Blastochloris viridis: one gene and its partner. The protein of the gene in region 1 interacts with the protein of each later gene in a pairwise test. Links are inferred from orthologs where the notes say so. Each region holds a gene or a part of one and is shown on either strand. Other genes may lie near its edges. The genes, in order: gyrB and gyrA.

Evidence for each region.
Region 2: the proteins of gyrB (region 1) and gyrA interact in binary tests that used the Escherichia coli proteins (3 or more experiments, as listed by UniProt). The link is inferred for Blastochloris viridis from one-to-one orthologs.

What each region holds. Positions count from the first base shown.
Region 1 is NZ_CP012946.1:578,463-595,392, reverse strand. Bases 6,318-9,332 are described here. They hold gyrB (DNA topoisomerase (ATP-hydrolyzing) subunit B), read right to left. Parts: upstream 9,031-9,332; coding sequence 6,604-9,030; downstream 6,318-6,603. Other genes in these bases: BVIR_RS02665 (hypothetical protein), read right to left, coding at 9,243-9,332; BVIR_RS02675 (helix-turn-helix domain-containing protein), read left to right, coding at 6,318-6,395. Also shown: purD (phosphoribosylamine--glycine ligase), read left to right, coding at 1-195; BVIR_RS02705 (biotin transporter BioY), read right to left, coding at 197-754; BVIR_RS02700 (energy-coupling factor transporter transmembrane component T family protein), read right to left, coding at 1,105-1,719; BVIR_RS02695 (energy-coupling factor ABC transporter ATP-binding protein), read right to left, coding at 1,716-2,432; BVIR_RS02690 (two-component system sensor histidine kinase NtrB), read left to right, coding at 2,755-3,912; BVIR_RS02685 (response regulator transcription factor), read left to right, coding at 4,275-4,910; BVIR_RS02680 (response regulator), read left to right, coding at 5,097-5,462; more of BVIR_RS02675, read left to right, coding at 5,679-6,317; more of BVIR_RS02665, read right to left, coding at 9,333-9,854; BVIR_RS02660 (helix-turn-helix transcriptional regulator), read right to left, coding at 10,429-11,154; BVIR_RS16600 (hypothetical protein), read left to right, coding at 11,254-11,619; BVIR_RS17355 (helix-turn-helix transcriptional regulator), read right to left, coding at 11,700-12,344; BVIR_RS02650 (DUF1036 domain-containing protein), read right to left, coding at 12,886-13,884; argB (acetylglutamate kinase), read right to left, coding at 14,006-14,905; BVIR_RS02640 (pyrimidine 5'-nucleotidase), read left to right, coding at 15,016-15,741; dapD (2,3,4,5-tetrahydropyridine-2,6-dicarboxylate N-succinyltransferase), read left to right, coding at 15,789-16,643; dapE (succinyl-diaminopimelate desuccinylase), read left to right, coding at 16,752-16,930. UniProt on the Escherichia coli protein: DNA gyrase negatively supercoils closed circular double-stranded DNA in an ATP-dependent manner to maintain chromosomes in an underwound state.
Region 2 is NZ_CP012946.1:1,650,372-1,658,204, forward strand. What follows is about bases 4,203-7,515. They hold gyrA (DNA gyrase subunit A), read left to right. Parts: upstream 4,203-4,555; coding sequence 4,556-7,315; downstream 7,316-7,515. Other genes in these bases: BVIR_RS07350 (MarC family protein), read right to left, coding at 4,203-4,272; BVIR_RS07360 (LysE family translocator), read left to right, coding at 7,387-7,515. Outside these bases: mfd (transcription-repair coupling factor), read left to right, coding at 1-3,487; more of BVIR_RS07350, read right to left, coding at 3,640-4,202; more of BVIR_RS07360, read left to right, coding at 7,516-7,833. UniProt on the Escherichia coli protein: A type II topoisomerase that negatively supercoils closed circular double-stranded (ds) DNA in an ATP-dependent manner to maintain chromosomes in an underwound state.

The DNA of each region.
Region 1 (16,930 bases):
GTGTTCCACGCCGGCACGGCGCGGCGGGGCGAGGACATCGTCGCCGCCGGCGGCCGCGTGCTCGGCGTCACCGCGATGGCGCCGAGCATCGAGCAGGCGCAGGCGAAGGCCTATGCCGCGGTCGACCGCATCGATTGGCCGGGCGGCTTTTGCCGCCGCGACATCGGCTGGCAGGCGATCGGCCGGACATCCTGAGTTATTTCAGCGGGATCGGATAGACCCGGCGCACGCCGTGGGCGACCAGCCCGGCGACCACCGCCTTGGCGAGGTCGCCCGGCACGAACGCCAGCGAGCCCAGCGCCGCGGTCTTGAGCGACAGCCCGGCGGAGAACGCCAACCAGGGAATGCCGAGCGCGTAGCAGGCGCCGATGCCGCCGACCACGCAGGCAAGACTGACGACCGCCGCCCGCTGCCACCCCGGACCGCGGCCCTGGCCGAACCGGGCGACCAGCCAGCCGATGGTGTAGGCGGCGGCAACGAAGCCGATCAAAAAGCCGCCGGAGGGGCCCAGCAGCACGCCGAGCCCGCCGCGACCGCCCGACAGCACCGGCAACCCCAGCGCCACCAGCAAAATCAGCAGCGCGGTGGCGGCGGCGCCGCGCTTGGGGCCGAGCACCGCACCCGCCAGCATCACCGCGAGGTTCTGCAGCGTGATCGGCACCGGAATGCCGGCGACCGGAATCGCCGGCACCGCGCCGAACGCCACGATGATCGCGCCAAACAGCGCAATGAGAACGATGTCGCGAATGGTCATGGTGCCCCCGAACAGAACGCCCACCACACCACGGATCGGCCGCCGCCGGCAATTCGCCCTTCGCACAGCGCCGCCTCTCGGCGCCTCCAGCGCCTCGCCCGAGGATGACGCGTCGAGGTGGTGCGCCGGCTCGCCCCGCGGATGACGCGTCGAGGTTGGTGCGCGGAACCTCGACCTGTCGTCCCCGGCGAGCATCGCGAAAAGCGATGCGAGGGAAGGGGACCCATGATCCGCGAGGCTTGCAGGAAATTCGCGGCGCGCGGTGGGAGCAGCGACCGGCGCTGCGCGATCCGCCCGAGGCTTGCTCTTCCGCCCGACCTCTTTCCGCCCGAGCCTTGCTTCTGGCGCCGTCAGTCGCCGGCCCGGGCGGGCGGAAAGCCGCGCGCCTCGATGGCGGCGGCGACGTCGTCGGCGTCCTTGAGCGTGCGCACCACCAGCGGCACGATCAAGGCCAGCGGATTGGCGTCGAGCCCGCGCGCCGCCTGGGCCTCGCGCACCTCGCGGTAATGGCCGAGGATGCCCGGCACGAAGCGCAGCACCAGCGACACCGCCAGCGACACCCGCGCGGCGTCGACCAGACCACGGCGGTCGAGCGGCGCCAGCGCGCGCTCGATCGCCTCCAGCATGTCGGCGCTGCGGGTCGACAGCGTCACCACCAGCGCCGCCACCACCAGCGCCGAAAACCGCGACGCCACCACCGCGCCATGGTGGAGCCCGCTCGACAGCGCCGCCAGCACCGCCACCACCGCGATCAGCACCGCCACGCCGGCGAGCTGGCGGCGCACCCGCTCACGCGGCGGCCGCAGCGCGGCCAGCACCGCCGCCGCCACCACCGCCGCCGGCACGAGAATCCATAGCGCCGTGGTAAGGAACAGCGCAGTGCCGAGCCCGGCCAGCGCCAGCAGCTTCACCCCCGCCGGGGCCCGGTGCAGCACGCTGTCGCCGGGGAAATAAAGCGGGGTCACGACGCCCGCCCCACATACCAGGGGACGGCGGCGGCCGGCGCATCGTCCGCCGCCACCCGGCCGTCCTCGATCACCAGCACCCGGTCGAACTCACCGATCAGATCGAGATCGTGGGTGACGACGATGGCCGACTGCGGCAGCGCCGCGATGGCCGCGCGCAGGCGGTTGCGGTTGTTCAGGTCGAGCAGCGTGGTCGGCTCGTCGAACACAATCAGCCTTGGCCGCATCACCAGCACCGAGCACAGCGCCACCATCTGCTTTTCGCCGCCCGACAGCGAATGGCTGGCGCGCTCGGCGAGATGGGCGATGCCGAATCGCCCGAGCTCAGCGGCGATGCGGGCCGGAATCTCAGCCTTGGCAAGGCCGACATTCTTCAGGCCGAACGCGACGTCCTCCGACACCATCGGAAAGACGATCTGGTTGTCGGGGTTCTGGAACACGAAGCCGACGGTGCGGCGAACCTTGGCGGCATCGGCGACGGTGTCGAGACCATCGACGGTGACGCGGCCGGCGGTCGGCGCAATCAGGCCGTTGACCAGGCGGGCGAACGTGCTCTTGCCCGAGCCGTTGGCGCCGATGATGGCGACCCGCCGTTCGGCGAGGGTGAGCGTGGTCGAAAGCAGGATGGCACGATCCTCGATCGTGACGCAGGCGCCCTCGAACGCGACCTTGGGCGTTGCGGCTTCGGGCGGGGACGGATCGGGCGAGCGCATGATAACCCTTGCAGGCGGCGATGGCCGGTCATAGCCGGCGCAGCGCAGCTGCGCCACCGCCCCGTGCCGGCGGCGGCCGGCCGGCACCGACCGGGCAAAAACGCATGGATCGGTAATCCGCTAGCGCGCGCCAGCGTATCCTCCATAGCGGGCAGTCCGATCAGGGGTGTTGCGGACCTCCGGGCGCGACACCTTGAACTTTAGCGCGCCGGGCACCCTGGGCTATGCCGATCCCGCCGAAATCGGCATAGCCGCGCTGTTGCAAGCACTTGCGGTCGACGCCAGGACGGGCCAGATTCGAACTAGGAATTTAACCTAAGGAGTGAGTCTCATCCACGCCTTCGTCAACCCGCGTTCCGTGTCCGACGCCCGCTTGGACAGCGTGCTCGACACCGCCGTCGATGGCATCGTCGTCATCGACGAGAGCGGGAGCATCCTTGTGTTCAATCAGGCATGCGAGAAGCTGTTCGGCTGGAACGAAGACGAGGTCCGCGGCCACAACATCAGCATCCTGATGCCGGAGGACTACGCCTCCAAACACGACGATTACGTCGCCAATTATCTGACAACCGGCGTCCGCAAGATCATCGGCATCGGGCGGGAGGTGCGCGGCCAGCATCGCAACGGCACCTCGTTCCCGGTCGAGTTGTCGGTGGGCGAGGCCATCACCCCTGAAGGCCGCCAGTTCGTCGGCTTCCTGAGCGACCTTCGCCCCCGCAAGGAGGCCGAACAGCGGCTGAACCAGTTGCAGACCGACCTGCTGCACATGGCGCGGGTGTCGGCGATGGACGAGATGGGCGCGGCGCTGGCGCACGAACTCAACCAGCCGCTCACCGCGGTCATGCTCTATCTGCAGGCGATTTCGCGCGCCAATGCGCGGGAGACGGCGCGGCTGGGCGGCAGCAGCGGCTTCTCCGAGAACACCAAGCTCATTCTCGACAAGGCGGTGCGCGAAGCCGAGCGCGCCGGCAACATCATCCAGCGCATGCGCCAGTTCGTCGAGAAGCGCGAGCCCGAGCGCCGCCTGCTCGACCTCAACCCGCTGGTCGACGACGCGGTGGAACTGACGCTGCTCGGCCACCGCCGTGGCACCCGCATGACACGCGCGCTCACCGACAACCTGCCGCAGGTGCTGGTCGACCCGGTCCAGATCCAGCAGATCGTGGTCAATCTGGTGCGCAACGCGCTGGAGGTGGTCAAGAACGTCGACTCGCCCGAGGTGCAGGTCACCACCCGCACCTGCGACGACATGGTGGAGATGGCGGTCGAGGACAACGGTCCCGGCATTCCGCCCGACGCGGTGCCGAACCTGTTCCGCGCCTTCGTCACCTCCAAGCGCACCGGGCTCGGCCTCGGCCTCGCCATCTCGCGCACCATCGCGCAGAACCATGGCGGCGACCTGACGGTGGACCCCGGCGGCAACGGCCACGGCGCCTGTTTCGTGCTGAAGCTGCCCATTTCGCGGACGGCGCCGTCGTGACGACCGACGCAGACCACATCCGGCACACGGCAGCACCGCTCGATCGGAACGCGGCCGAGACCCTCTCGGGCGGCGGGCTGGCGGCGAACGGCGCGCGACGAATTTCCCATTGCGCCCGGCGGCAGCGGCGTGGAAATTCGGCGTCAGCATCATACCGACTGCGGCGGCAGCCGCGCGGTGGTCCGGGACACGGCGTTTCGCGAAATCGTCGATTTCACGAGAGCGCCCGGCACGGTTCGACGGCCCGACGCCACCGGCGTGCCGGGCCGCCAGCGCAGGTGGTGAGCAGGCGCGAACGGCCGGTCGCCGCGGCCCGCACCTGACGGGCGAAGGACAGCAAGAAGGCGAGCAAGAGGAAGACCATGCCGACGACTCAAGCAATGGGCGCCAACGAGGTCTTCGTTGTCGACGACGATCCCGCGGTCCGCGACGCGCTCGCGACCGTGCTGACCATCGAGGGATTCCACGTCACCGGCTTTGCCGATGGCGGCGCCTTCCTGGTGGCGGCGCGCTCGCGCACGCCGGCCTGCATCCTGCTCGACGTCCACATGCCCGGCCGCTCCGGGCTCGACATCCTGCGCGACCTCAACGCCCAGCACTACCCGGCGCCGATTTTCATCATCTCCGGCCAGGGCGATATCCCGATGGCGGTCGAGGCCATCAAGAACGGTGCGCTCGATTTCATCGAGAAGCCGTTCGACGCCGAGACGGTGGTGTCGCGGGTGCGCGAGGCGATCGAGGCCAGCGTCCGCCGCACCCAGAACGGCAAGGCCGACTTCCTCCACATCAGCTTTCCCGGCCACGACCTGCTCACCCCGCGCGAGCGCGAGGTGCTGGCGCAGATCGCCTCCGGCGCCTCCAACAAGGAGGCCGGCCGCCACCTCGGCATCAGCCCGCGCACCATCGAGGTGCACCGCGCCCGCATCATGGAAAAGCTCGGCGCCAAGAACGCCGCCGACCTGGTGCGGATCGTGCTGACCGAAAGCCGCAATCAGTGAGCGGACCGGGCGCCGCAACCCTGGCGCGACCGCGCCGATGACGAACACAGGGCGCAAGAGCGCGCGCACCGGCGGTCACCGGGCGGGAGAATTCGTGCGGTTCACCGCGCCGTCGCATTTCCCCGCATTGTTGTCGGGTCGAACGACGGTCTTTTCTAGCGGCTGGCGGTGGACGGCTACTGACGATTGCCGATTTTGGAAGCGTTGAAGGTGACAATCCATATTGTCGAAGACGATCCGGGAGTCAGAGATGCCTTGGTCCTGCTCCTCAAGAGCCTGGGACATCAGGCAGTTGCGTATCCCGATGCTGAAACGTTTTTCCGCCAGGAACCGCCCGGGTCCGGCGATACCATCATCATCGACCTGCTGCTGCCGGGCATCAGCGGCGTGAAGGTGATCCGCTGGTTGCAGCATCTGGCCAACCCGCCCGCCATCATCGCCATTTCCGGCCAGCCGCAATCGGCGATCGAGGCGCAGTTCCGCGGCATGGAAATCCCGCGTCTGCTGCGGAAGCCCCTGACCGAGGACATCCTGACGCAAGAACTTGGCTGATATGCGCCCGACGCATGGCTCCGACCCCGGATGCGTAGCCACCCGTCATTGACGGGTCCCGATCGTTACGCCAACAGATGGCGCGGCCGGGTTGCGGCGCCACGGTCCGGCGTTATCCCTAAGTACGTAACCGGCTATCGCCCGGAGGCCGCCAGACTAGGCTTTTCGCAATAAGCAAGCCGGAGCCGTATGTTTTTCCGGCAAGACGGGGGAACCATGAAGCAACTCATCGAGGAGCGGCAGGGTGAATCTGCCGCACGCTGCGGTCACACCCCCGTCCTTCATGCGCCGCCGGTGCTGCCCGTTCACGAAGGCGACTGCGAGATCGAAGGCCAGCGGGTTCGATTCGCCCAGCACGCGCTGGTTTTCCTTGAGGGTGACCCCGCGGACCGCATCTTCCAGGTCGTCGACGGCGCGGTGATGCTCTACAAGCTGCTGCCCGACGGTCGCCGCCAGGTGGTCGAGCTGCTCGGCCCAGGCGACATTTTCGGCCTCTCGTTCAAGCCGAGCTTCGATTCCTCCGCCGAGACGCTGACGCCGACGCTGGTGACCTCGTTCGAGCGCACCGCCGTGGAGCGTTCGCCCAATTTTCTGGCGCGGCTGAACCGCTGCGTCCAATCGCAGATTTGCGCGCTGCACGAGCACGCCGTGCTGCTCGGCCGCAAGTCGGCGCTGGAACGGGTGGCCAGTTTCCTGATGCGGTTCGTGCCGCTGCACATCTGCCCGACCCACCACGGCCGCGAGCAGCTGTTCGCCACCATCCGCCTGAGCATGACGCGGCAGGAGATCGCCGACTATCTCGGCCTCACCATCGAAACGGTGTCGCGCGCCTTCTCCGAGCTGCGCCGCCGCGGCATCGTCTCGCTGGAGCGGCAGGACGAGGTCAAGATCAACCACGTCTGCGGCATCTGCCGGCTGACCGGCACGCACTGAGCGGCAAGGCGCCGCCCCGAGCGGCGGGTCGGGCGGCCGCGGGCGCCCGTGTCACCACATCGTCGGCCTCACGGCACCCTCGATTTCGCACCGCGGTATTGATGCCCCCGCGCGGCACCGACCGTCCGCTCCGGCGGCGGCGGTCGATCGAAGCGGGCTTTTGCGGCGGCCGCCCGACGACACGCCGGCCTGATCGGCCGGGTTCGCCTCACACGTCGACGCTGGCGGTCAGGGCGTTGTCCTGAATGAACTCGCGGCGCGGCTCCACCACGTCACCCATCAGCTTGGTGAAGATGTCGTCGGCCTCGTCGATCTCCTTGATCCTCACCTGCAGCAGCGTGCGGACGTTGCGGTCGAGCGTGGTCTCCCACAATTGCTCGGGGTTCATCTCGCCGAGGCCTTTGTAGCGCTGCAGCGCTACGCCCTTGCGGCCGGCATTGGTCACCGCCTCGAACAGCCCGACCGGGCCGAAGATGGCCTGAACGTCGCCCTTGCGCGCCAGCGTCGCCGGGCGGGCATAGACCTCCTGCAGCGCCACGGCGTGGGCGTCGAGCTTGCGGGCGTCGGCGCTGGACAGCAGCGCCGCGTCGATGGTGGCGACCTCCTTGACGCCGCGCAACACGCGGGCGAAGCGGAACGACCCGCCGGAGAACTCGCCCTCCCAGCCGCGCTCGATGTCCTCGGCCACCACGTCGAGCCGGCGCGCGATATAGCCGGCCGCCTCCGCCGCCTTGTCGGGATCGTCGAACACCGCCGGGGTCAGCACGCCGGCGATGGCGGCCTGCTCCACCACCGGGCGGGGATAGCGCGGATGCAGGCCATGGAGAATGCCGCGCACCGTGCGCGCCTCCTCCACCAGGCGGCGCAGGTCGCCGCTGCCGCGCACCTCGCCGGACGCCAGCGTCAGCGTGGTCTCGTCGAGGCCGGCGTCGATCAGATAGTCCTCGTGCGCCCGCTCGTCCTTGAGGTACTGCTCGCTCTTGCCGCGGGTGACCCGGTAGAGCGGCGGCTGGGCGATATAAAGGTGCCCGCGCTCGATCAGCGCCGGCATCTGCCGGAAGAAGAAGGTGAGCAGCAAGGTGCGAATGTGGGCGCCGTCGACGTCGGCGTCCGTCATGATGATGATCTTGTGGTAGCGCAGCTTGTCGGGGTTGAACTCCTCGCGGCCGATGCCGGTGCCGAGCGCGGTGATCAGGGTGCCGATCTCCTGGCTCGACAGCATCTTGTCGAACCGCGCGCGCTCGACGTTGAGGATCTTGCCGCGCAGCGGCAGGACCGCCTGATAGGCGCGGTCGCGGCCCTGCTTGGCCGAGCCGCCGGCCGAGTCGCCCTCGACCAGGAACAGTTCCGATTTCGCCGGGTCCTTCTCCTGGCAGTCGGCCAGCTTGCCGGGCAGCGAGGAGATGTCGAGCGCCCCCTTGCGGCGGGTGAGTTCGCGCGCCTTGCGCGCCGCCTCGCGCGCCGCGGCCGCCTCCACCACCTTGCCGACGATCGATTTCGCCTCGGCCGGGTGCTCCTCGAACCACACCGACAGCGCCTCGCCGACCAGGTTCTCCACCACCGGCCGCACCTCGGACGACACCAGCTTGTCCTTGGTTTGCGAGGAGAATTTCGGGTCCGGCACCTTGACCGAAAGCACCGCGGTCAGCCCCTCGCGGCAGTCGTCGCCGGTGAGGTCGACCTTCTCGCGCTTGGTGAGGCCGGAGGATTCGGCGTAGGCGGTGACGTGCCGGGTCAGCGCGGCGCGGAAGCCGGCGAGGTGGGTGCCGCCGTCGCGCTGCGGAATGTTGTTGGTGAACACCAGCACCGACTCGTGGTAGCCGTCGTTCCACCACAGCGCGCATTCCACCGTGATGCCGTCGCGCTCGGACTTCGACACCACCGGCGCCGGCACCAGCGGCGTCTTGTTGCGGTCGAGGAAGCGCACGAACTCCTCGACCCCGCCGTCGTAATGCATCTCCTCGCTGCGCGGCTCGGGACCGCGACAGTCCTCCAGCAGGATGCGGACGCCGGAATTGAGGAAGGCGAGTTCGCGCAGCCGATGCTCCAGGGTGGCGAAGTCGAACTCCACCATGGTGAAGGTTTCGGTCGAGGGCAGGAATGTCACCTCGGTGCCGCGGCGGCCGTTGGCCGGCCCGACCGCGACCAGCGGTGACACCGGATCGCCGCGCCGGAACTCCAGGAAGTGCTCGGTGTCCTCGCGCCAGATCGTCAGCTTCAGCCAGCTCGACAGCGCGTTGACCACCGAGACGCCGACGCCGTGCAGGCCGCCCGACACCTTGTAGGAATTCTGGTTGAACTTGCCGCCGGCGTGGAGCTGGGTCATCACCACCTCGGCGGCGGAAACGCCCTCCTCCGAGTGGATTTCGGTGGGGATGCCGCGGCCGTCGTCGGTCACGGTCACCGAGCCGTCGGCGTTGAGGCACACCCGAACGTGGGAGGCGAAGCCGGCCAGCACCTCGTCGATGGCGTTGTCGACCACCTCATAGACCATATGGTGCAGGCCCGAGCCGTCGTCGGTATCGCCGATATACATGCCGGGGCGCTTGCGCACGGCGTCGAGGCCGCGCAGCACGGTGATCGACTCGGCCCCATAATCGGTTTCGGAGGCGGGCTTGCGAACGGGTTCGACCATAAACGGAAAAAGTCCCGGAAAGCTGAGGAATCGGACTTCCGGAATATAGGCAGTCGCCCGGCCGATTTCATGCGAAATCGCAGGACATTTTGTCATGCCGAATCAATTCATTATCGATTGTCGTCCGCTTTGGGCCTCAGCTTGGCCGGCGATCCGGCGCCCAATGCGGGCCCGCCGCCGACGGTAGCGGCGGGCATGCCCTGGCGACGGGCTCAGCGTCCTGCCGCGGCCGGGGCTCCGGCGGCGGCAGGCTCGGTGGCCGACACTTGCTGGCCGTTGCCCGCCCCGCCGTGCAGGGTCGCGGTGTGGTGGTTGAGGGCATAGAGGCCGTAGCCGACCACCGCGCTGCTGACCACCGACCACGCCAGCGCGGCGACGGCGATGCCCAGCACCAGCCGGGACGACCGCGCCGTCGTCGCCGCCGCCGAGGCCGGCGCCGGCTCGTCCGCCGGTTGCACGTCCGCAGTCACGTCGACCGCGGCGATGCCGGGCGAGTCGCGCAGCTCGATCAGCGGCCGGTAGGACCCCGGCAGCATGTGGATGCGAATGAGCGATTCGCGACCTTCCTCGGCGTAATACGCCGTCAGCGCCGCGCGCAGGCGGGTGGCCTCGACGCGCACGATCGGGTCCTTGCCGGGGTCGAAATCGGAGGAGCGCCCGAGCGCCCGGGTGGCGATGGTATAGGCTTTCAGCTTGTCGCCGCGGCCGACGAGGCTCTCTTCGACGACGAAGGCCAGGAATCGCCGAAGTTGTACCGCACTCCGCAACCTTGCGCTGCGCATCACCTGCTCGAGCGCAGCGTTGACGGTTTCGGTATCGATCAAGCCAGGCGATAACGGCACAGCACCGGTTGCAGCTCTCGGCGGAGCTGCCGTAAATGTTACGGTGGCGGCACCCTCTGTTGCGTCCGGTCTTTCAGCGTCGCAATAGTCTATGCGCATCTGCAAACCCTTCTGCTGACGGTTCCCTATGCTCCACCAGCACGAATCACTCGCTATCCCCAACCGCAACATGCCGTATCATCCGACCACCGAATATTCCCATTTCTAATAATGAAACGGCGTCGAATCACTTCGGCTGTGGAAACCACACGCTTACGTGGCAAATTCGGTAAGCGCATTTCCGAATTAACGGGCAACTCACGCAACTCTTGCGCGCGCATTCCGGTTGCCGGGGCGGCGCGTGCGCCGCGTTTACGTTGCGACCGCTCTGCCACCGGCATCACCAAGTCAAATCCGCAACATAGCGCGAGAACGACTATCTCGTCCGGCGGAACAGTGACGGAATTCTTGGAGAAACTCGGCCAGTGCCAAGCCTGTCACCAATTGAATTCAATAATTTTCCACTTTTCTTGCGGATGGTCCCGCCGGCCGGCTGCAATGAAACCGCTAACGGGATTCAATCGATAAGGCCGAGGCGAAGTGCCTGGGCGACCGCGTGCGCCCGCGACGATGCCCGCAGCTTGGCCATGGTCGAGCTGAGATGGGCCACCGCGGTGTATTCGGAAATGCCGAGAATGGTGCCGATCTCGCCGGCGGTCTTGCCGTGGGACGCCCAGCTCAGGCATTCCCGCTCGCGCCGGGTCAGCTCGTCGGCGACCGCCGTCCGCAGCTCGGCAGCGGTGCTGTGAATGGCGGGCGCCGCCAGGGTGAGAAACTCGACATCGTCGGGCGAGAACGGCGCCGCCCGCCGGAACAGCACGAAACCGCCGTCGCGGCCGCAATAGCTGATCGGCACGCCGACCGCCTCGCCACCGACGCTGCGCTCCAGCTCCGCCAGCCATCGAACCATCGGGGCGTCCGCCGCCGCGGCGCGGATCTCCGCCGTGGTCACCACCCGCCGCGCGCTCAACGCCCGCACCTGCGGGTCGAGCTTGGGCCAGTCTGGCTGGAAGAAGGCGTCGCGGATATCGGGCTGGCTGCTGCAGGCGAGCAGAACGCCGCTGTCGGAGCTGATGCCGCGGAACGGCCGGCCCACCGCCAGGAACCAGTCGAACGGCACCACCGCCCGGACCTGACCGAGCAGGCGCTCGAGCCCGTCGCCACGCGCCCCGCCGCAACCGCCTGCGCCTGGCCGCAAACCCGGCCGAACGATCGGTCGGACGCTCGAGGAGTCCTGCAACATCGGAAGCTTCCCCCTCCTCTTGCCGGAGCGAGGCCGTCATCGCCGCCGAATCAAGCCATGGCAGCGGTTCGTTCTAGCGGCGTCAGCTTGAACGGAACAATGCCGACGCCGCCGCAAGAACCCGCCGCCGAAAGCGTTGCCTTGACCGGGCGACCGGCCCGCCAGCATCAAGTAGCGCAAAATGTACGGTTGAATTGCGGCGGCGCGATTCACAATCGCCCCGATCGATCGCGCCGGCGCGGTATCGGGCGGGTTCTTGCCCGACGGGTGGCCTCACCGCACTGGGACCGCCCGCCGTTCATCACCGCTGCCGACGGCGGCGACCGCCATTTCGGTAACACGATACGAAATCCGGCCGATCAGCCCGGCGTTTCGTCGTCCTGTCGCCGAAACACCTTTTCGATCAATGGCTTTTCGGCAAGATCGTTTGCGGGGTCACGTCGTGATCAACCGGAAACGGCATGAAACCGCAAATTGCGGCCGGCCGGCGACCCCGGCTTTGGCGCGGATCCGGCGCCCGCTGCCGCCGCGGCCTCGCCCGCAGCTCAATCGATCAGGCCGCGGCGGAGCGCCTCCGCCACCGCCTGGGCGCGGGAGACCGCCCGCAGCTTGCGCACGGCGCCGTTGAGATGGGCCACCGCGGTGTGCTCGGAGATGCCGAGGATGGAGCCGATCTCCCAGGCGGTCTTGCCGACCGAGGTCCAGGCCAGGCACTCGCGCTCGCGCGGGGTCAGATCGTCGGGCGGGCCTGCCACCGGCAGTTCGGTGGCGGCCAGCAGCAAGGCCGGCGCCGCCAGCTCGCAATAGCCGACCTCGGCGTCAGAGAACTCGGCGCCGCGGCGGCGGAACACCACATCGCCGCTCAGCCGGTTGCGAAAGCGCAGCGGGATCGCCAGCACCGCCGGCCCCAGCGCCGCGACGGCAGCGGCGAAGCACGGCATCAGCTCAGGGTCGGCCTCAGCCACCGCGCGCACCTCGGCGGTGCGAACCGGCAACCGCCCGGCACGGCTGGCGAGCATCACCGGGTCGCGCTCAAAATCGCGGTGTTCGAGATAGCGCCGCCGGTAGTCCTCCGGCAAATTGTCGGCCAGCAGCCGGCCGGAACCGCCGCCGCGCCCGCACGCCGGCGCCACCGAGATCGCGTAGACGTCGAACGGCACATCGATCGACAACCGGCCAACGAGCTTCAAAAATCGCGTCTCTGCCTCGGTCGGCGCGTCTGAGCGGATGGAGACTGGCGGTTCGAGCCCAGACATTGCGACCATCACCCGAGTTCAATCAACGCTGCGGCAACATGCAACCGACACCCCGAAATGGCGGCAGAAGCGTCAATCGACAATAATTTTTTCTTCACCGCCCCGCACTTACCCGTCCTCAAGGGACAATAGGCGCATGCCCGCATTATCGGAACGGCACATGGGCAACTATATACCGCGAGGCGGCGCTTTGGAGGCGGCGCCGACGGTTAGATGTGAATTTTTCTGGCGAAGGTCCCGTCTTTCTCCTGTTTCCTCAGCAGCGCTGCCAGGCGTCCCGCCAACCCGCCGCAACCGCCCGCTGCGTGGGCGGCGCTCGCCGAAAGGTCGGGTCGAATGCGAAGTTTCGGCAAGATCGATGACGACCGCCACGTTTGCCACTTTTTTTGCTGAAATAGCCGGATATATCGCCGTTTTTGCGTAACGCTTGGAGCCGGGCGATGCGACCGCCCCAGCGTCCACACCGGCGGATGCGCTAGTCGCGGCCGAGGGCGTGCGGCGGCGCCGACCGCGTGCCGAACCACACCGTCCGGCCGCGCTGGCCGGCAAGCTCGACGGCGGCAAAGCCGCGGACGTCCAACCCGCGCCCGGCGCAGTCGGCGTGGTCGCGCAGCTCGAACCGGCTGGCGCGGGTGCATAGCAGCGTCGGCCCGCCCCACGCCAGCGCCCGCCCGCCCTCCGTCACCACCGCGCCGTCCGGCCCCACCGCCTCAGCGAAGCTGAACAGCCGCCGCGGCGCGGGGCCGAGGGCGTCGGGCGCCACGCAGCGGCCGGGCTCGACCCGCCACCAGCCGCGGCTGACGATGGCGCCGTGGTCGTCCTCGCCCAGCGCCGCCATCACCGCGTGCCGGGTGTCGTTGCACCAGGTCAGGCCACGCCCGCCGGCGGCCTCCGCCGCCGCCACCAGCCGCTCGAACACCGCCGGCCCGCGCGCGGTATCGGCGGGCAGCCGCCGGGCGGCGACCAGCCGCGCCAGCGCCTGGTCGGTGCGCCGCCCCGGCAGGCCGTCGATCGGGCCGGGGTCGTAGCCCGCCACCGCCAGCAGGCGCTGCACCCCGGCGCGGCGGGCAGCGTCGATGGAAAAGTCGGCGTCCTCGGTCAGGGCGGCGGTCGGGCCCTGCGCGGTCGCCTTCGGCACCACCACCGCGAAGCGGGCCGGCCGCGCCGGCGCGGTGCAGGACGTCGCCGCGGCGATCAGGAAATCGCCGTCCTCGACGCACAGCTCGCGGTGGCCGTCCTGGCTGAAGGCGTCGCGGCCGTAGATCGCCAGGGCGCGGGCGTGCAGCAGCAGCTGGCCGCCCGGCATGTCGCCCGACAGCACCGGCCGGCACTGGCCGGGCTCGAACCGGAACCAGCCGCGCGTCGCCGTCGCCCCGGCCGCCTCCAGGCCGATGGCGGCGTCCAGCACGAAGCTGGTGCGGTTGCACACCGTGAGGTCGGCCGCGGCCGGACTCGCCGCCGCCAGCGCGGACACCAGCGCCAGCGCGGCGCGCCGCGTCCATCCGCGGGTTCGTCCGAACCCGGCGGATGCGCGCGACGGCCGCGTGACCGCACGTCCGTCCGCCCGCGCGGGCAACGCGCCTACGGACCGTGCGTCAGCGATGAAGCAGCGTCCCGGCGCCGGCATCGGTGAGCAATTCCATCAGCACCGCGTGCGGCGCCTTGCCGTCGAGGATGACGACGCCTTCGACGCCCTTCTCCAGCGCGAAGATGCAGGTCTCGACCTTGGGGATCATGCCGCCCGAGATGGTGCCGTCGGCGATCAGCCGCCGGGCGTCGGCCACCGACAGCTCCTTGATCAGGCGCTTCGACTTGTCGAGCACGCCCGGCACGTCGGTGAGGAACAACAGGCGCTTGGCCTTCAGCGCGCCGGCCACCGCGCCCGCGAAGGTGTCGGCGTTGACGTTGAAGGTGCCGCCGTTCGCCGCCGCCGCCACCGGCGCCAGCACCGGGATGATCTCGGTGCCGATGATGCGGTCGAGCACCGTGGTGTCGACCCTCTCCGGCTCGCCGACGAAGCCCAGATCCACCACCTGCTCGATCGCCGAGTCGGGGTCGACCACCGTGCGCGTCACCTTTCGCGCGGTGACCATGTTGCCGTCCTTGCCGCACAGGCCGATGGCCTTGCCGCCGGCGGCGTTGATGAAGCCGACGATCTGCTTGTTGATCGAGCCGGCCAGCACCATCTCGACGATCTCGACGGTGGGGGCGTCGGTGATGCGCAGGCCGGCGGCGAACTTGCTCTCGATGCCGAGCCGCGTCAGCATCGACTGGATCTGCGGCCCGCCGCCATGCACCACCACCGGGTTCACCCCGGCCTGCTCCAGCAGCACGATGTCGCGGGCGAACTCGCGGGCGAGCTGCTCGTCGCCCATGGCGTGGCCGCCGTACTTCACCACCACCGTGGCATCGTCATAGCGCTGCATGTGGGGCAGCGCCTGGGCCAGCACCCTTGCCTGCATCTGCGGATCGGTGGGGACGGCGATCTCGGCCATGACCTGACTTCGCGTTGACGTGACGGGGTGTTGCGGCATGAATCTTCCGGCTTGAGCGCCGACGCGCTTGTCTACCAACCGTCGCCGGGCGCTGCTAGTGTCCTGGCGACATGCTGACCATCCCCGCCCCTGCCCGCGCCGCGCGCGGCTTTGCCGACGTTGACGCCTGGGTGTTCGACCTCGACAACACGCTCTATCCGGCCCATCTCGACCTGTGGTCGCAGATTGACGAGCGGATGACCGATTACATCACCGGCTTTCTCGGCGTCGGCCGCGACGAGGCGTTCCGGCTGCAAAAGGATTATTACCGCCGCTTCGGCACCTCGATGCGCGGGCTGATGATCAATCACGGCCTCGATCCCGCCGAATTCCTCCACTTTGTCCACGACATCGACCATTCGCCGATCGAGCCCGCCCCGCTGCTCGGCGCCGCGCTGGCAGCGCTGCCGGGCCAGAAGCTGATTCTCACCAACGGATCGGTCGCCCACGCCGAGGCGGTGACCGGGCGGCTCGGCCTCAGCCACCATTTCGACGGCGTGTTCGACATCTTCGCCGCCGACTTCGTGCCCAAGCCGAATCCGGAGACCTACCTCCGCTTCCTCGATCGCCACGGCGTCGACCCCACCCGCGCTGCGATGTTCGAGGACCTCGCCCGCAACCTCACCGTGCCGCACGAGCTCGGCATGACCACGGTGCTGGTGACCCCGGACGCGGCGCGCGAGGTCGAGCGCGAGGCGTGGGAGTTGGAAGGCCGCGCCGACCCCCACATCGACCACGTCACCTCCGACCTCGCCGGCTTCCTCCACGGCATTGCCGCCGCGCTGACGCGGCGTTGACGCATCCGGCCGGCCGTGTTTGATCGCGCCCAACCGGGAGCACCACGATGACCAACCCTGCCGCGTCCGACCTTGCCGCCGTCATCGACGACGCCTTCGAGAACCGCGCCTCGATCGGGCACGCCACCACCGGCGCCGTGCGCGATGCCGTCGAGGCCGCGCTGGAGCTGCTCGATTCTGGTCAGGCGCGGGTCGCCTCGCGCGGGCCGGACGGCACCTGGACGGTCAATCAGTGGCTGAAGAAGGCGGTGCTGCTGTCGTTCCGCCTCAACGACATGGTGCCGATCGCGGGCGGCCCCGGCGGCGCACACTGGTGGGACAAGGTGCCCTCGAAGTTCGTCGGCTGGGACGAGGACGCGTTCCGCAAGGCCGGCTTCCGCGCCGTGCCGCACTGCGTGGTGCGGCGCTCCGCCTACATCGCGCCGGGCGTGGTGCTGATGCCCTCGTTCGTCAATCTCGGCGCCTATGTCGACGAGAGCGCGATGATCGACACCTGGGCCACGGTCGGCTCCTGCGCCCAGATCGGCAAGCGGGTTCACCTGTCCGGCGGTGCCGGCATCGGCGGCGTGCTGGAGCCGCTGCAGGCCGGGCCGGTGATCATCGAGGACGACTGCTTCATCGGCGCGCGCGCCGAAGTGGCCGAGGGCGTGATCGTGCGCCAGGGCTCGGTGCTGTCGATGGGCGTCTATCTCGGCGCCTCGACCAAGATCGTCGACCGCTCGACCGGCGAGGTCCATATCGGCGAGGTGCCGCCCTACTCGGTGGTGGTGTCCGGCACCATGCCGGGCAAGCCGCTGCCGAACGGCGAGCCGGGGCCGGGGCTCTACTGCGCGGTGATCGTCAAGCGGGTGGACGAGAAGACCCGCTCCAAGACCTCGATCAACGAGTTGTTGCGGGATTGACGGCTACTCACCGCTACCGGATGCTGACGGCGTGATCCCGCGGCCTGCCGGTCTCTGCTCGAACAGCGGCCGGCGAGCCATCTCGCCTCCCCCGCAGCGGTTGTGATCATGCGTGTCGATCCTGTTGCCTTCACCCGCGCCCTGGTGCGGTGTCCCTCGGTCACGCCGGCCGAGGGCGGCGCCCTGGCGCTGCTCGAAACCACGCTCGCCGCCCTCGGCTTCACCGTCCACCGCGTCACCTTCGCCGCGCCCGGCACGCCGGACGTTGAGAATCTGTTCGCCACCCT
Region 2 (7,833 bases), 1.1 Mb from region 1 along the record:
CACTCCCGGCAAGCCGGTGACCTTCGCCAGCGTGGCGGACGGCATCGAGCCTCTGGTCGCAGGCGACCTTGCCCGCGCCGCCGCCGCCCGGCCCGACGCCCCGGCGGTCAGCCTCTTGATGGTGTGCCGCGACGGCCCGCGGATGCAGGCGATCGAGAGCGCGCTCGGCTTCTTCGCGCCCGATGTCGAGGTGTTGTCGCTGCCGGCATGGGACTGCCAGCCCTACGACCGGGCTTCGCCCAACGCCGCCATCGTCGCCCGCCGCATGTCGGTGCTGGCGCGGCTCGCCCGCGTCACCGGCCGCGACAAGCCGGCGATCCTGCTGACCACCGTCAATGCCGTGCTGCAGCGCCTGCCGGCGCGCGAGACGGTGGCGGTGCAGTCGCTGGCGGTGGCGCCCGGCAACATGGTGGCGATGGCGGGCATCGTCGAGTGGCTGGAGATCAACGGCTTCTTGCGCAGCGCCACGGTGCGCGACACCGGCGAATACGCGGTGCGCGGCGGCATCGTCGACATGTTCCCGCCGGGGCTCGACCTGCCGGTGCGGCTCGATTTCTTCGGCGATACGCTGGAGTCGATCCGCACCTTCGACCCGGAGACCCAGCGCTCGGTGGCGCAGATGCGCCAGCTCGAATTCGTGCCGGTCAGCGAACTGCAACTCACCACCGACAGCATCCGCCGCTTCCGCCTCGGCTATGTCGCGGCGTTCGGTGCTGCCACCAAGGGCGATACGCTCTACGAGACGATTTCCGAAGGTCGCCGCTCGCCCGGCCACGAGCATTGGCTGCCGCTGTTCCACGAAAAGCTCGATACCCTGTTCGACTATCTGCCCGGCACGCCTGTGGTGCTGGAGCCGTTGGCCGAGGACGCGGTGAAGGAGCGTTTCGCCCAGATCGCCGACTATTATCAGGCGCGGCGCGAGGCGCTCGACATGCCGGCGAGCGGTACCATGCAGGCGGTCTATAAGCCACTGCCGCCGGACAAGCTCTATCTCACCGCGGGCGAATGGCAGGGGCGGCTCGGCGAGCGGGGCCTGGCGCGATTTTCGCCGTTCGCAGTGCCCGACACCGTCAACGTCGTCGACGTCGGTGCCAAGCGCGGCCATAGCTTCGCCGCCGAGCGCGCCAGCGACGCCAACGTGTTCGACGCGGTGGTGGCGCACATCCGCACCCTGCAGGAGGGCGGCAAGGCCGTGGTGGTGGCGGCCTGGACCGAGGGCTCGCGCGAGCGCCTCGGCCACGTGCTGCGCGACCATGGCCTGGAGCGGATCGAGACGGTGGGAAGCTGGGCCAAGGCGTTGGCGCTCGACGCCCGCACCACCGGTCTTGCCATCCTTGGCCTCGAAACCGGGTTCGAGACCGACGCGGTTGCGGTGCTGGCCGAGCAGGACATTCTCGGTGAGCGGCTGGTTCGGCCGCGGCGCGCCGCCAAGCGCGCCCAGAACTTCATCGCCGAGGTGACGAGCCTCAATGCCGGCGATCTGGTGGTTCACGTCGACCACGGCATCGGCCGCTTCGTCGGCCTGAAAACGGTCGAGGCCGCGGGCGCACCGCACGATTGCCTGGAGCTGCATTACGCCGGCGGCGACCGGCTGTTCCTGCCGGTCGAGAACATCGAGCTTCTGACCCGCTACGGCTCCGAGGACGCCGGGGCGGTGCTCGACAAGCTCGGCGGCCACGGCTGGCAGACCCGCAAGGCGCGGATGAAGAGCCGCATCCGCGAGATGGCGTCGGCGCTGATCAAGGTCGCGGCCGAACGCACGCTCAAGGAGGCGCCGCGCCTCACCGTGGCGCCGGGTCTGGCCGATGAGTTTGCGGCGCGGTTCCCGTTCGATGAGACCGACGATCAGCTTGCCGCTATCGAGGCGGTGACCGACGATCTGGCCGCCGGCCACCCGATGGACCGCCTGGTGTGCGGCGACGTCGGATTCGGCAAGACCGAAGTCGCGCTGCGCGCCGCCTTCGCCTGCGTGATGAACGGCAAGCAGGTCGCGGTGGTGGTGCCGACAACGCTGCTCGCCCGCCAGCACGCCCGCACGTTCACCGAGCGTTTCAAGGGCTTGCCGATCAACGTCGCCGAGGCCTCGCGCATGGTCGGCTCATCCGATCTGGCGAAGGTGAAGACCGGCATTGTCACGGGCGGCATCGACATCGTGGTCGGCACCCACGCGCTGCTCAGCAAGGGCATCAACTTCAAGGACCTTGGCCTGCTCATCGTCGACGAGGAACAGCATTTCGGCGTCAGCCACAAGGAGCGCTTAAAGCAGCTCCGCGCCGAGGTCCACGTCCTGACGCTGACGGCGACGCCGATCCCGCGCACGCTGCAGCTCGCCATGTCGGGCGTGCGCGAAATGTCGATCATCGCGACGCCGCCGGTGGACCGCCTCGCGGTGCGCACCTTCATAGCGCCGTTCGACGGCCTGGTGGTGCGCGAGGCGCTCCTGCGCGAGCGCTATCGCGGCGGCCAGGCATTCTACGTCTGCCCGCGGATCGAGGACATCGCCGCGTGCAAGGACTTCCTCGACAAGAACGTCCCGGAGGTGAAGGTGGTGGTCGGCCACGGCCAGATGTCGGCGAAGGAGCTCGAGAGCGTGATGACCGCGTTCTACGAGGGCAAGGCCGACGTGCTGCTCTCCACCACCATCGTCGAATCCGGTCTCGACATTCCGACCGCGAACACGCTGATCGTTCACCGCGCCGATATGTTCGGCCTCGCCCAGCTTTATCAGCTGCGCGGCCGCGTCGGTCGCGCGAAAACCCGCGCCTACGCGCTGTTCACGGTTTCAGCCGACAAGCCGCTCACCGCGCAGGCCGAGCGTCGGCTGAAAGTTCTGCAGTCGCTCGATACGCTGGGCGCCGGCTTCCAACTTGCCTCGCACGACCTCGACATCCGCGGCGCCGGCAATCTGCTTGGCGACGAGCAGTCCGGCCATATCAAGGAAGTCGGTTTTGAGCTCTACCAGCAGATGCTGGAGGAGGCGGTCGAGATGATGAAGGCCGGCATCACCGAACCGGTGTCCGACCAGTGGTCGCCGCAGATCACGCTGGGCGTGCCGGTGACGATCCCGGAGGACTACGTCGCCGACCTCAACGTGCGCCTCACGCTCTATCGCCGCTTGGCGGATCTGGAGGACGACACCCAGATCGAAGGGGTGGCGGCGGAAATGGTCGACCGCTTCGGGCCGATGCCGCCGGAGGTCGACCAGTTGCTCAAGATCGTCGCCATCAAGGCGCTATGCCGGCGCGCCAATGTCGAGAAGGTCGACGCCGGACCGAAGGGCGTGGTGATCGCGTTCCGCGACAACACCTTCAAGAACACCCGTGGCCTGATGAGCTTTATCCTCGACCAGGGACCGACGGCGAAGGTGCGGCCGGACCAGCGCATTCTGTTCCTGCGCGATTTCGACAAGGTGTCCGAACGCCTCAAGGGCACCATGATGATTCTGCGCAGCCTCGCCAAGATCGCGACGCGGGCCGAGGCAGCGTGAACCCCAGAGCCCTCATGCTGAGGAGGCCGCCAAGCAGCCGTCTCGAAGCGTGAGGGTGGCTCCGGCGTAGACTGGAGCATGCTTCGTGACGCCCGCTTGGCGGGCTGCTCACGATGAGGGCGCGTACTTGGCATCATCGGACGGAGCGCTGCTCACCCGCCCCTGATCACCGCGCTGGCGCCGTCGATCACGAACTGCACCGCCATCGCGGCGAGGATGACGCCGAGCAGGCGCGAGGTGACCGAGCGCATGGTGGTGCCGATCATGCGGTCGAGCCGTTCGGCGAGCAGCAGGCAGAGCGCGGCGATGCCCATCGCTGCCGCGATCACCGCGATCAGCATCGCGGCGAAGACGATGTCGCCGGGGCGCTGGCCGACCAGCAGCAGCGTGGCGGTGATGGCGCCGGGGCCGGCCAGTAGCGGGATGCCGAGCGGGAAGGCGGCGACGTTGTTGATGTGGTCTTTGGTCTTGGCCTCGGAGGCGGTGGTGATTTTGCGCTCGGCCTGCTCGCCGAACACCATCTCGGCGGCGATCCAGAACAGCAGCAGGCCGCCAGCGATGCGGAACGCCGGCAGGGTGATGCCAAGCTGACGCAGCAGCCAGTCGCCGGCCAGCGCCGCGCCGGTCAGGATGGCGAAGGCGATCAGGCAGGCGCGCACGGCCACCTGCCGGCGGTGCTGCGGCGACAGGCCGAAGGTGAGGTTCAGGAACAGCGGCACCAACGCCACCGGCTCGATGATCACGACCAGCGTCACGAAGGCGTTGACGAGGGCATCGAGCGGCATGGATCACCCCGATCGAGCGCGCCGGTCGCGGTGCGCGAGCGGCGGCGCCGTGCCGAGCATGGCGAGGCGGGCACGATCCTCGCGCCGGTGTCCCCATGGGTCAAGGCAGCGTCGCCGGAACGAGATTTGCCAAAGCGCGACGCAACCTTGGCGGGCGCGGGGTCATCATCACGCAAATGCCTGAATTTAAAATTAAAAATACCTGTTTACCGGTTGCCGGACTGGTGGCGCCGGCAACCGGAATCGGCTATTCAACCCTACCTTCCCGCATCCCATTGAGGCCATGTTGCCGAACGACCCCGCGACACCCCAAGGCGGTGACACTTCCGACGTCCGTGGCATCTCCATTACCGAGGAGATGAAGCGCTCCTACCTCGATTACGCCATGAGCGTGATCGTGAGCCGGGCGCTGCCCGACGCGCGCGACGGCCTCAAGCCGGTGCATCGCCGCATCCTGTTCTCGATGAACGAGAACGGTTACGAGTGGAACAAGCCGTACCGCAAGTCGGCGCGCGTGGTCGGCGACGTCATCGGTAAATATCATCCGCACGGCGATCAGGCGGTCTACGACGCCCTGGTGCGCATGGCGCAGCCGTTCTCGATGCGGGTGCCGCTGATCGATGGCCAGGGCAATTTCGGCTCGCTCGATGGCGATCCGCCCGCGGCGATGCGATACACCGAGGTGCGGCTGAAGAAGGTCGCGAGCGCGCTGCTGGAAGACCTCGACAAGGATACCGTCGAGTTCCAGGAGAACTACGATAATTCCGAGCGCGAGCCGACGGTGCTGCCGGCGCGCTTTCCCAACCTGCTCACCAACGGCGCCGGCGGCATCGCCGTCGGCATGGCCACCAACATCCCGCCGCACAATCTCGGCGAGGTGATCGACGCCTGCATGGCGCTGATCGAGAACCCCGGTCTCGGCATCGACGAACTGATGGAGCACATGGCGGGGCCGGACTTTCCGACCGGTGGCCTGATCCTCGGCCGCGGCGGCCTCCGCTCCGCCTTCCACACCGGGCGCGGCTCGGTGGTGATGCGTGGCAAGGTTGCGATCGAGAGCCTGCGCAAGGACCGCGAGGCGATCATCGTCACCGAGGTGCCCTACCAGGTCAACAAGGCGTCGATGGTGGAGAAGATCGCCGATCTGGTGCGGGAGAAGCGCATCGAAGGCATTTCCGACCTGCGTGACGAAAGCGACCGCGACGGCGTGCGCGTGGTGATCGAGCTGAAGCGCGATGCCGTCGCTGACGTGGTGCTGAACCAGCTCTACCGCTTCACACCGCTGCAGACCACGTTCGGCGTCAACATGGTGGCGCTGGCCGGCGGTCGCCCGGCGCTGATGAACTTGAAGGATCTGCTCAGCGCCTTCATCGCCTTCCGCGAGGAAGTGGTGAGCCGGCGGACCAAGTTCCTGCTGCGCAAGGCGCGCGACCGCGCCCATGTGCTGGTCGGCCTCGCCATCGCGGTTGCCAATATCGACGAGGTGATCCGGCTGGTCCGCACCTCGCCCGACGCCGCCGCCGCCCGCGAGGCGTTGATGTCGCGCAATTGGCCGGCGCGGGACGTCGAGCCGCTGCTGCTGCTGATCGACGATCCACGCCACCGCCTTGCCGACGACGGCACCTATCGTCTCTCCGAGGAGCAGGCGCGGGCGATCCTCGACCTTCGCCTGCAGCGCCTCACAGCGCTCGGCCGTGATGAGATTGCCCAGGAGCTCGACAAGCTCGCGGTCGAGATCGCCAACTATCTCGACATCCTGCGCTCGCGCGCGCGCATCATGACGATCGTCAAGGACGAGCTGATCGAGATACGCGACGAGTTCGCAACGCCGCGCAAGACCGAGATCGTCGAAGCCGACGCCGACATGGAGGATGAGGACCTCATCCAGCGCGAGGACATGGTGGTGACGGTGTCGCACGCCGGCTATGTCAAGCGGGTGCCGCTGTCGACCTATCGCTCGCAGCGCCGCGGCGGCAAGGGCCGCTCGGGCATGCAGACGCGGGAGGAGGATTTCGTCACCCGGCTGTTCGTCGCCTCGACCCACGCGCCGGTGCTGTTCTTTTCCTCGCGCGGCATGGTCTACAAGCTGAAGGTGTGGCGATTGCCGTTGGCGCCGCCGCAGGGGCGCGGCAAGGCGCTGGTCAACATCCTGCCGCTGGAGCAGGGCGAGCGCATCACCTCGATCATGCCGCTGCCCGAGGACGAGTCGACCTGGGCCAATTTCCAGATCATGTTCGCGACCACCGCCGGCAACGTGCGGCGCAACGAACTCAGCGACTTCGTTCAGGTCAACCGCAACGGCAAGATCGCGATGAAGCTCATCGAGGAGGGCGAGGCCATTGCCGGCGTCGCGCTCTGCACCGAGGCCGACGACGTGCTGCTGACCGCAGGCGGTGGCCAGTGCATCCGGTTCCCCGCCGGCGATGTCCGGCTGTTCAAGGGCCGCGAGTCGACCGGCGTGCGCGGCATCAGGCTGGAGGCGGGCGACCGGGTCATCTCGATGGCGATCCTGCGCCATGCCGAAGCCACCCCGGCCGAACGCGCCGGCTATCTGAAGCAGGCCTCCGCAATGCGGCGTGCCGCCGGCGACGACGCGCCGGACGAGCCGGTGGTGGCGGAGGACGGCGAAGAGGCGGCCGGCAACGGAACGCTGTCGCCCGAGCGCTACGTCGAGATGGGCGCGCAGGAGCAGTTCATCCTCACGGTGTCGGAGAACGGCTTCGGCAAGCGCTCGTCGTCGTTCGAGTATCGTCTGACGGGCCGCGGCGGCAAGGGCATCGTCGCCATGGCCGTCAACGACCGCAACGGGCCGCTGGTGGCCTCGTTCCCGGTCGAGGACGCCGACCAGATCATGCTGGTCACCAATGGCGGCCAGCTCATCCGCTGCCCGGTCGACGGCATCCGCGTCGCCGGCCGTTCGACGCAAGGCGTGATCATCTTCAACACCGCCGCCGACGAGCGGGTGGTGTCGGTCGAGCGGGTGACCGAGGACGCCAGCGGCGAGGTGAACGGCGAGAGCGAGGATGGCGGGGAGGCGGAGTGATCCGCCGCGCAGGCGAGGGCTGCCGGCGCTGCGGTGCCGAGGCGCCGTCGCAGCCGGGAGGGTGAAACGCGATGTCGTTTGAGACGTGGCTGCTGTTCGTGCTGGCCTCGGTCGCGCTGATTGCGACGCCCGGGCCGAACGTCGCTTTGGTGATCGGCACCACGCTGCGCCACGGCCGCACCGGCGGCCTTCTGGCGGTGGCCGGCGTCAATGCCGGCGTCATCCTTCAGCTTTGTACCGTGGCGGCGGGGCTGTCCTGGATCGTCGATGCGTTCTCGGCCCATTTCGACCTGATCCGCTACCTCGGGGCGGGCTATCTCATCGTTCTTGCTGCGCAGCAATTGCGCAGCAAATCAGTGTCGCCGGGCGCCGCCGCGCCTGCCTTGGCGCCGGAGCGGGCGTTCGGGCGGGGATTTCTCATCGCATTTGCCAATCCCAAGACGCTGGTGTTCTTCGCCGCCTTCCTGCCGCTGTTCATCGACGCCAACGCCGGGCCTTCGGCGGCGCTGTGGCTGCTG